DNA from 2 places in the Streptomyces longhuiensis genome. Region 1 is predicted to be linked to the other one. Evidence: riboswitches for the same ligand, from Rfam matches in the RefSeq annotation. Region 1 holds a riboswitch; the other holds the start of a gene.
What was found. A riboswitch is a leader RNA that binds a small molecule or an ion and turns the genes downstream of it on or off. The one in region 1 is predicted to bind cyclic di-AMP.
Positions count from the first base shown of each region.

Region 2: another riboswitch for cyclic di-AMP. It lies ahead of LGI35_RS32185 (M23 family metallopeptidase); the one in region 1 lies ahead of LGI35_RS22270 (M23 family metallopeptidase).

Region 1 is NZ_CP085173.1:4,810,663-4,814,864, forward strand. It holds gene LGI35_RS22265 (aldo/keto reductase) at 1-548, opposite strand, end outside; gene LGI35_RS22270 (M23 family metallopeptidase) at 659-1,714, opposite strand; cyclic di-AMP (ydaO/yuaA leader) riboswitch at 1,726-1,871, opposite strand; gene LGI35_RS22275 (PP2C family protein-serine/threonine phosphatase) at 2,131-3,237, opposite strand; tRNA gene LGI35_RS22280 (tRNA-Met) at 3,436-3,509, shown strand; gene LGI35_RS22285 (tellurite resistance TerB family protein) at 3,561-4,016, opposite strand; gene mgtA (magnesium-translocating P-type ATPase) at 4,195-4,202, shown strand, end outside.
Region 2 is NZ_CP085173.1:6,999,531-7,003,732, reverse strand. It holds gene LGI35_RS32190 (GntR family transcriptional regulator) at 1-679, opposite strand, end outside; gene LGI35_RS32185 (M23 family metallopeptidase) at 944-1,732, opposite strand; cyclic di-AMP (ydaO/yuaA leader) riboswitch at 1,746-1,901, opposite strand; gene LGI35_RS32180 (M16 family metallopeptidase) at 2,098-3,483, opposite strand; gene LGI35_RS32175 (M16 family metallopeptidase) at 3,480-4,202, opposite strand, start outside.

The sequences.
Region 1 (4,202 bases):
TGCGGCTGGAGCGCCGCGTAGCGGGCGAGGCCCTCGCGGTCGGAGAAGTCCAGGGACTCCTGGAGGCGCTCCGGGGTCAGGTTCGACGCGGCGATGGCGCGCACCTTGCCGGCCGTCACCAGCTCGTCGAGGGCGGTGATGATCTCCTCGACCGGCACGGACGGGTCGTCGAAGTGCGTGTAGTAGAGGTCGATGTAGTCGGTGCCGAGGCGGCGCAGCGACTCGTCGGCGGCGGACTTGATGGTGTGCGCGGACAGGCCCTTGAAGTCGGGGTGGGCGCCGACCTTGGTGGCGATGACGACATCGGAGCGGTTGCCGCGCGCGGCCAGCCACTTGCCGATGACGGTCTCGGACTCGCCGCCCTTGTTGCCCGGGACCCACGCCGAGTACGCGTCGGCCGTGTCGACGAAGTTGCCGCCCGCGGCGACGTACGCGTCGAGCACGGCGAAGGACTGCGCCTCGTCGGCGGTCCAGCCGAACACATTGCCGCCGAGGGAGAGCGGGAACACCTCGAGGTCTGACGAGCCAAGCTTGCGAAGAGAAGTCATGGCCTGCCAGAACACCGATATGGATCAAGATATTCCGGACACGGCGAACCGGCAGCCCTGACGTCGGGGGGTTGCCGTCAGGACCGCCGGGGTTCGGAGGGTCACGAGCCTCAGATCGTCAGGCCGTTGGAGCGCAGCCACGGCGCGGGGTCGACCCCGGTCGCCTGGCCGCCGGGGTGGACCTCCAGGTGGAGGTGCGGCCCGGTCACGTTGCCGGTGGCGCCGACGCGGCCGATGACGTCGCCGCTGGTCACCTTCTGGCCCGCGCTGACGTTGAGGGACGACTGGTGGCAGTACCAGAGCTCGGTGCCGTCCGGCAGCTCCAGGACGGTGCGGTAGCCGTACGCGCCCGCCCAGCCGGCTTCCTTGACGGTGCCGGAGTGGATCGCCTTCAGCGGGGTACCCGTCGGAGCGGCGAAGTCGAGACCCGTGTGGTAGCCGGAGGACCACATCGAGCCGGGCTGACCGAAGGTGCCGGTGATCGTGTAGGAGGCGACCGGGAGCGTGAAACTCTTGGCGAGCTTGGCGAGGCGCTCGGCCTCGGCCTTCTTCTTCGCCGCCTCCTCCGCCGCCTTCTTGTCGGCGGCGGCCTTGGCCTTGGCGGCGTCCTGCTCCTTGGCGGCGTCCTCGGCGGCCTTCTTCGCGGCGGCCTCCTCGGCGGCCGCGGCCTCGGCGTCGGCGGCCTGGTCCTGCTGCTGCTCGGCCTGCTGCATGATGCGGGCGCGCAGGGCCTCACCGGCGGTCGTGCCCTGCTGGGCGTCCGCGGTGGTGATACCGGCGCCGGTCAGCGGGGTCGCGGTGGTGCCGGACTCGTCGTCGTCTCCGGAGACATCGGATATCAGCGCGCCCACGCCGGGCAGGGACTTGGCGTCGGGCAGCGAGTCCTTGACGGCCGAGAGGTCGGGCATGGAGATGTGTACGGGAGGCTTGCCGCCCTGCGCGGTGGCGATGCCGCCCGCGCCGACGGCCGCGATCACGCCGACACCGAGAACGGTGGAGCTGCGCGCGAGACCGCCGCGCTGCTTGGCCACGCGGTGCCTGCCGCGTACGGGGCGGACGGAGTCCTCGGTGGGGTTCCACTCCTCCCAGGTCCGCTCGTCCGCTTCGCCGAACTCTTCGCCGATCGGCGCATAGGAGAACTCTGGGGCAGGCCGGTTGGACGCCACTGGGGCGCGCTCCTTTCCTTCCTTCTCGCCTACCGGGTTAGCTGACGGGTTCGGAGCAGGAAGGTCTCCTACCGACGCCTTCCGCAAGGAAAGACGTCCGATTCACCCCAAGTTGGTGGTTCCCCGGCTCCCTTGCGGGATTAGGCGCGTGCGCACGGAGCCATCTCTTGTGACGGCTGGGACGACCGCGCTGCGTTATCGAACGTTAATAGACACCGGGGCCCGATTCCAAGCCGTTCCGACTGATCGTTAACGCCTTTGGCCTGGACTTAACGGGGCACGAGCGGGCGGAATCGGGCGAGTTGACCCGCAGCCGGAACAGGCGATTCACCTGACGGTTTGTCAAATGTTATGCGCAGTGGCGCTGTTCGACTACACAAGGTGATGACGGCACTCACCGCTGCTTCACGGCTGCTTCACGGCCGCCTCACCGCGAGCAGTGCCATGTCGTCCGTCGTGCCGCCCCCGGTGTGCCGGCGGACCTCGGCGGTGAGCGCGGCCAGCAGCGGATCGGGCCCCGGGAACATCCGCCCCGCGAGCCGCGCCGCCGGGTCGTAGAAGGTGCCCTGCGCGTCGCGGGCCTCCGAGAGGCCGTCGGTGTGGAGCAGCAGTGTCGCCCCGCTCGGGAACTCCGACTCGGACGCGCGGTCGGGCCAGGTGCCGAGGTCCCCCATCCCGAGCGGCAGCGCGGGCTCCGGCGCCGACAGGACCTTGAGCGCCCCGTCGCCGCCCAGGAGCAGGGGTTCCGGGTGGCCGCGGTTGATGACGCGTACGAGGCCGTTGCCGTGCGGGATCTCGGCGAGCACGGCCGTGGTGAAGCCCTCGAACTCGTCGAGGCCGTTGCGCCGCAGCCCTTCCCGCGCGAGCGCCCGCTCCAGGCGCTGCGCGACCGCCTCCAAGGTCGCCTCCTGCTCGGCCGCCTCCCGGAAGGCACCGATGACGACGGCCACGGCGGACACCGCGCCCATGCCCTTCCCCCGTACGTCGCCCACGACGAGCCGCACACCGTGCGGGGTGTCCTGCACCGCGTACAGATCGCCCCCGATGAAGGCCCCCTCCTGGGCGGCCTCGTACCGGGCCGCGATCTCCAGGCCGCCGATGCGCTCGGCGGGCTCGGGCAGGACGGCGCGCTGGGCCGCCTCGGCGATCTGGCGCACGGAGGTGAGCTGCTCGCTGCCGCGCCGCACGATGCGGTTCATGACGCAGGCGAGTACGGCGACGGTGACGACCGTGACGAGTTCGGTGATGGCGTCGGTGTCGTAACTGCGGGTGTACCGGAGATGCACCCCGAGTACGACGGCGACGGTCGCGAGGCCGGTCAGGAAGGTGCCGCGGGGCGAGAAGAACGGGGCCGCGACGAGCGGGGCGGCGGTGAACAGGGGCACGCCGGTGAACGTCGACGGCGTGACGTAGTCGTAGATCGCCCCGGCGACGATGAGCAGCACGGGCACCAGGCGTACGAAGAACCGGGCCCGGGACAGACGCTGCTCCGTCCCTCGTCCGTGCCCTCCTCGCTGCCCCACCACTCGTCTCCCGCCACCGTCCGCCTTGGTCCCGCGCCTGCGCACGTCATCGGCCCCACCCCAGGGTTGCCCGCGGGCAGACGGCGGGCGACCTGGTGGGACCGACCGGGTGAAAGGGGTCCCGGGCGGCGGATCACGGAACCCTGGGCAACCGATTCGCGTTCTGTCGCCGCAATGGCGTAGAGTCGTGTTTACCGACGCGGGGTGGAGCAGCTCGGTAGCTCGCTGGGCTCATAACCCAGAGGTCGCAGGTTCAAATCCTGTCCCCGCTACTGAAGGCCGAAGGCCCGGAACCAATGGTTCCGGGCCTTCGGTGTATTCCCTTACAGGTCGAACTCGTGCGGCGGCAGGTCGAGCATCAGGCAGGCCTCGCGGACGACGGCCTGCTCGGTCTTGTCGAAGTCGCCGTCGGCGCCGCCGATGACGATGCCGATCTGGACGACCGCGCGCGCCTCGGCGGGCTTCTTCTTCGCCTTGGCGATCTCCTGGAGAACGCTGACCTTGCCGAAGTCGAAGTCGGCGGTCAGCTTGTTCAGGTTCGCGTCGAAGCGGCTCTGGAGCTGGTCCGCCGGGAAGTTCTGCAGCACCTCGTTCGTGGAGATGAGCTGGGCCACGCGGCTGCGCTCGGCCGGGTCGACGTTCCTGTCGGCCGCGGCGACCAGCGCGCACATCGCCATGCTCGCGTCACGGAAGGCGCCGCTCTTCAGGTCGTTCTTCTTCGCCATGAGCTGCGTCTGCATCGTCGACGCGGACTCCTTGAAGCGATCCCACAGGGCCATGACTCTCCTCGTTCGGCGTGTACTGATCTTCTACAGCGCTGTAGAAACTAGTGGGGAGCGGCAAAAGTTCCGCCTCTAAACTGAAGGCCCGAACTCTCTGCCGGAGAGCCTTTCGCGGTCCGATGAACGGGAGAAGACGACGGTGCCGACACCCGAGAAGCCCTGACGGCGCCCGAAAGTGACCGA
Region 2 (4,202 bases), 2.2 Mb from region 1:
GGAGCCCCGCCGTGTTGACGGGATGTTGCGAAGTCCTCACACGGCCACCCGTACGAGGGGCGCGCAGGCGGTGAGCGGCCATTGCGCGCTCCGTGTGCTGCGCCGTGAGCGCCCGCGCGCGCTCCACGTCACCGCGCGCCACGGCGTCCACGATCACCCCGTGCTCGGCCCAGGAGTCGGCGGGGTGCTCGGGCTGCTCGACGGTGTACATCCACGCGATCTTGTGGCGGAGCTGCGTGAGCATCGTGATCAGCCCCGGGCTGGCGGACGCCTGCGCCAGCGTCTCGTGGAACCAGCCGCCGAGCGAGCGCAGATCCTCGCTCCGACCTCGCCTGGAGCGCTCCTGGCCCAGCCTGACCAGGCCCCGCAGCACCTTCAGGTGCGCCTCGGTGCGGCGCTGCGCGGCGCGGGCCGCGGCGAGCGGTTCGAGGAGCATCCGGATCTCCAGCTGGTCCGCCGCCTCCTGCGTGGTGGGTTCGGCGACGCACGCGCCCGCGTGCCGGCGAGTGACGACGAAGCCCTCGGCCTCCAGGGTGCGCAGCGCCTCGCGCACGGGCACGCGGGAGACGCCGTAGCGGCGGGCGAGGACCTCCTCGGTGAGTCTGCCGCCGCGCTCGTAGACACCGGAGACGATGTCGTCGCGGATCGCCGTGCATACCGAGTGCGCCGGAATGCGCATGAACCGACCTCCGCCTTAATCCCCGCGAAACGCGGTAGACAGTCGCTCTACAGCGCGATTGCAATCCGTTCAGCGCGCTTGCCCAGCGACTCTATTCCAGCGGGCGCGAATTTCCGACGGCAGGCCGTAATCCATGGATATTTTTTGGACAGCGCCGCCGGGAACGAACGAGCCGGTCCGGTGACGAGCGCGGCCGGTGACGCCGAAAGCCCCGGCTCGGCGAGCCGGGGCTTTCGATGTGTTGTCGCGAGTACGCGGCGAGGGTCAGACGTTGACGCCGTGCGCGCGCAGGTACGCGACGGGGTCGATGTCCGAGCCGTACTCGGGGCTCGTGCGCGCCTCGAAGTGGAGGTGCGGGCCCGTGACGTTGCCGGTCGCCCCGGAGAGGCCTATCTGCTGGCCCGGGGTGACCGTCTGGCCGACGGAGACGCCGATGGACGACAGGTGGCCGTACTGCGTGTACGTGCCGTCGTTCATCTTGATGACGATGTTGTTGCCGTAGGCGCCGCCCCAGCCGGCCTCCACGACCGTGCCCGCGCCCACGGCGTGGACCGAGGTGCCGCTGGCGGCGTGGAAGTCGATGCCGGTGTGGCTGCCGGAGGACCACAGGCCGCTGCTGGCCTTGTACGCGGTCGACACGTACGAGCCGGTGACGGGCATGACGAAGGCGTTCAGGCGCTTGCGCTCGGCCGCACGGGCGGCGCGCTCCTTGGCCTCGCGCTCGGCCTTGGCCTTGGCGGCGGCCTCACGCCGGTCCTCCTCGGCCTTCTTCTTGGCCGCGGCCTCGGCCTTCTTCTTCGCGGCGGCCTTGTCGGCGGCCTGCTGCTGGGCGGCGGCCTGCGCGTCGATCTGCTCCGCGAGGGAGTCACCGATGGAGATGGCCTTGGTCAGGCCGGTCTGCTCGAGAGACGCGTCGTCAGCGGCGAGGGCGGGGGCGGCGAGGCCTCCGATGACACCGGTCGTGGTGAGCGCGGCGACGCCGGCGACCTGCGCGGTGGTACGCGTGAGACGGCTCGGGCGACGGTGCTTCCCGGTGGCACGGGTGAACGCCATGGAGTGGCTGATCCTTTCCTTCCTTCTCGCCTACCGGGTTAGCTGACGGGTTCGGAGCAGGAAGGTCTCCTACGGACCCCCTTCGGGGAAGGGCGTCCGATTCACCCCAGGGACGGTGGGTCCCCGGCTCCCCCGGCTCGCGCCTTGGGGGACTCGGCGATGACTGTCCGGCGCCGCGGGCGCGGCGTACATCTGGCGGACAGCCGGACCGACGCTAAGCGGGGCATCTTTCAATCAACAAACGGAACCGGGCTTTTGTAGCGCATGCCACAGGGCAGACAGGCAACCACTGGTTCAATTCGGACATAAAGGGGCCCCGGTGGTCATCTCGCCCACCGGGGCCCCTCGTTGCACACCGGTCACGGTCAGCCCGTGACGACGGTCACCTCTCCGATACCGAGCGCCCTGACGGGCTCCTCGATCTGCGCGGCGTCACCGACGAGCACCGTCACCAGACGGTCCATCGGGAAGGCGCTCACGACGGCCGCGGTGGCCTCCACGGTGCCCGTCGCGGCGAGCCGCCGGTACATCTGCGCCTGGAAGTCGTCCGGCAGGTGCTGCTCGACCTGGTCGGCGAGCGTCCCCGCGACGGCCGCGGCGGTCTCGAACTTGAGCGGGGCGACGCCCACCAAGTTCTGTACGGCCACGTCCCGTTCGGCGTCGGTGAGGCCCTCGGCGGCGAGCGTGCGCAGCACCTTCCAGAGGTCGTCCAGCGCCGGACCCGTGTTCGGCGTGTCCACGGAGCCGCTGATGGCGAGCATCGCGGCGCCCGTCCCGTCCGGCGCCGAGCGCAACACCTGGCCGAACGCCCGTACGCCGTAGGTGTATCCCTTCTCCTCTCGCAGGACGCGGTCCAGGCGGGAGGTGAGGGTGCCGCCCAGGCAGTACGTGCCGAGCACCTGCGCCGGCCACACCCGGTCGTGCTTGTCGGCGCCGACGCGACCGATCAGGATCTGCGTCTGCACCGCGCCCGGCCGGTCGACGATGACGACCCGGCCGGTGTCGTCGGCCGTCACGGGCGGTACGGGGCGCGGCTCGGCCGTGTTCCCCGTCCAGGCGCCCAGCGTGTCCGCGAGCAGCGCGTCGAGGTCGAGGCCCGCGAGGTCGCCCACCACGACCGCGGTGGCCGTGGCCGGGCGCACGTGCCGGTCGTAGAAGGCGCGTACGGCCGCCGCGTCGATGGCCGCGACGGTCTCCTCGGAGCCCTGGCGCGGGCGGGACATGCGCGCGGTGGCCGGGAAGAGCTGCTTCGAGAGCTCCTTGGCGGCGCGGCGGCCGGGGTTCGCCGTCTCGTGCGGGATCTCGTCGAGCCGGTTGCGCACGAGACGTTCGATCTCGCTGTCCGCGAAGGCGGGTGCCCTGAGGGCGTCGGCGAGCAGGCCGAGCGCCTTCGGCAGTCGGGAGACGGGGACCTCCAGGGAGACCCGTACGCCGGGGTGGTCGGCGTGCGCGTCGAGGGTGGCGCCGCAGCGCTCCAGCTCGGCGGCGAACTCCTCGGCGGCGAGCTTGTCGGTGCCCTCGGAGAAGGCCCTCGCCATGATGGTGGCGACGCCGTCGAGCCCGGCGGGCTCGGCCTCCAGGGGAGCTTCGAGGTTGATCTCGATGGCGACGACCTGCTGGCCCGGGCGGTGGCAGCGCAGCACCGTCAGGCCGTTGTCGAGGGTGCCGCGCTCGGGCGCGGGGAACGCCCACGGCCGCGCCGTGCCGGCCTGGGGCTGCGGGTGGAAGTCCATGGTCGCGAGCTCGGTCACTTGCCGGCCTCCTCGTCTGCGGTCTCGTCCGTGGTCGCTGCGGCGGTCTCGTCGGCCTCTTCGGGGGCCGTGGGCTCGTAGACGAGCACCGCGCGGTTGTCGGGGCGCAGATGGGCCTGGGCCACCTCCTGGACCTCCTCGGCGGTGATGTCGAGGACGCGCTGGACGGCGGTCAGGGCGAGCTGCGGGTCGCCGAACAGGACGGCGAACCTGCACAGTTCGTCGGCGCGGCCCGAGACCGTGCCGAGCCGGTCGAGCCACTCGCGCTCCAACTGGGCCTGCGCGCGCTCCATTTCCTCCGGAGTGGGACCGTCGGCGGCGAACCGCGCGAGCTCCTCGTCGACGGCCTCCTCGATCACCGGGACCTCGACGTCGCCGGACGTCTTCACGTCCAGCCACCCCACGGAGGGCGCCCCCGCGAGCCTCAGGAGACCGAACCCGGCGGCGACGGCGGTCTGGTCGCGGCGGACGAGACGGTTGTAGATCCGGGACGACTCGCCGCCGCCGAGGACCGTCAGGGCCAGGTCGGCCGCGTCGCACGCGCGCGAGCCGTCCTGCGGCAGCCGGTAGGCGGCCATCAGCGCGCGGGCCGGGACCTCCTCCTCGACGACCTCGCGCACGCCCTCGCCGATCCGGTCGGGCAGGGCGCCGTCGCGCGGGGGCTGCTTGCCGTCGTGGCGCGGGATGGAGCCGAAGTACTTCTCGACCCAGGCCAGCGT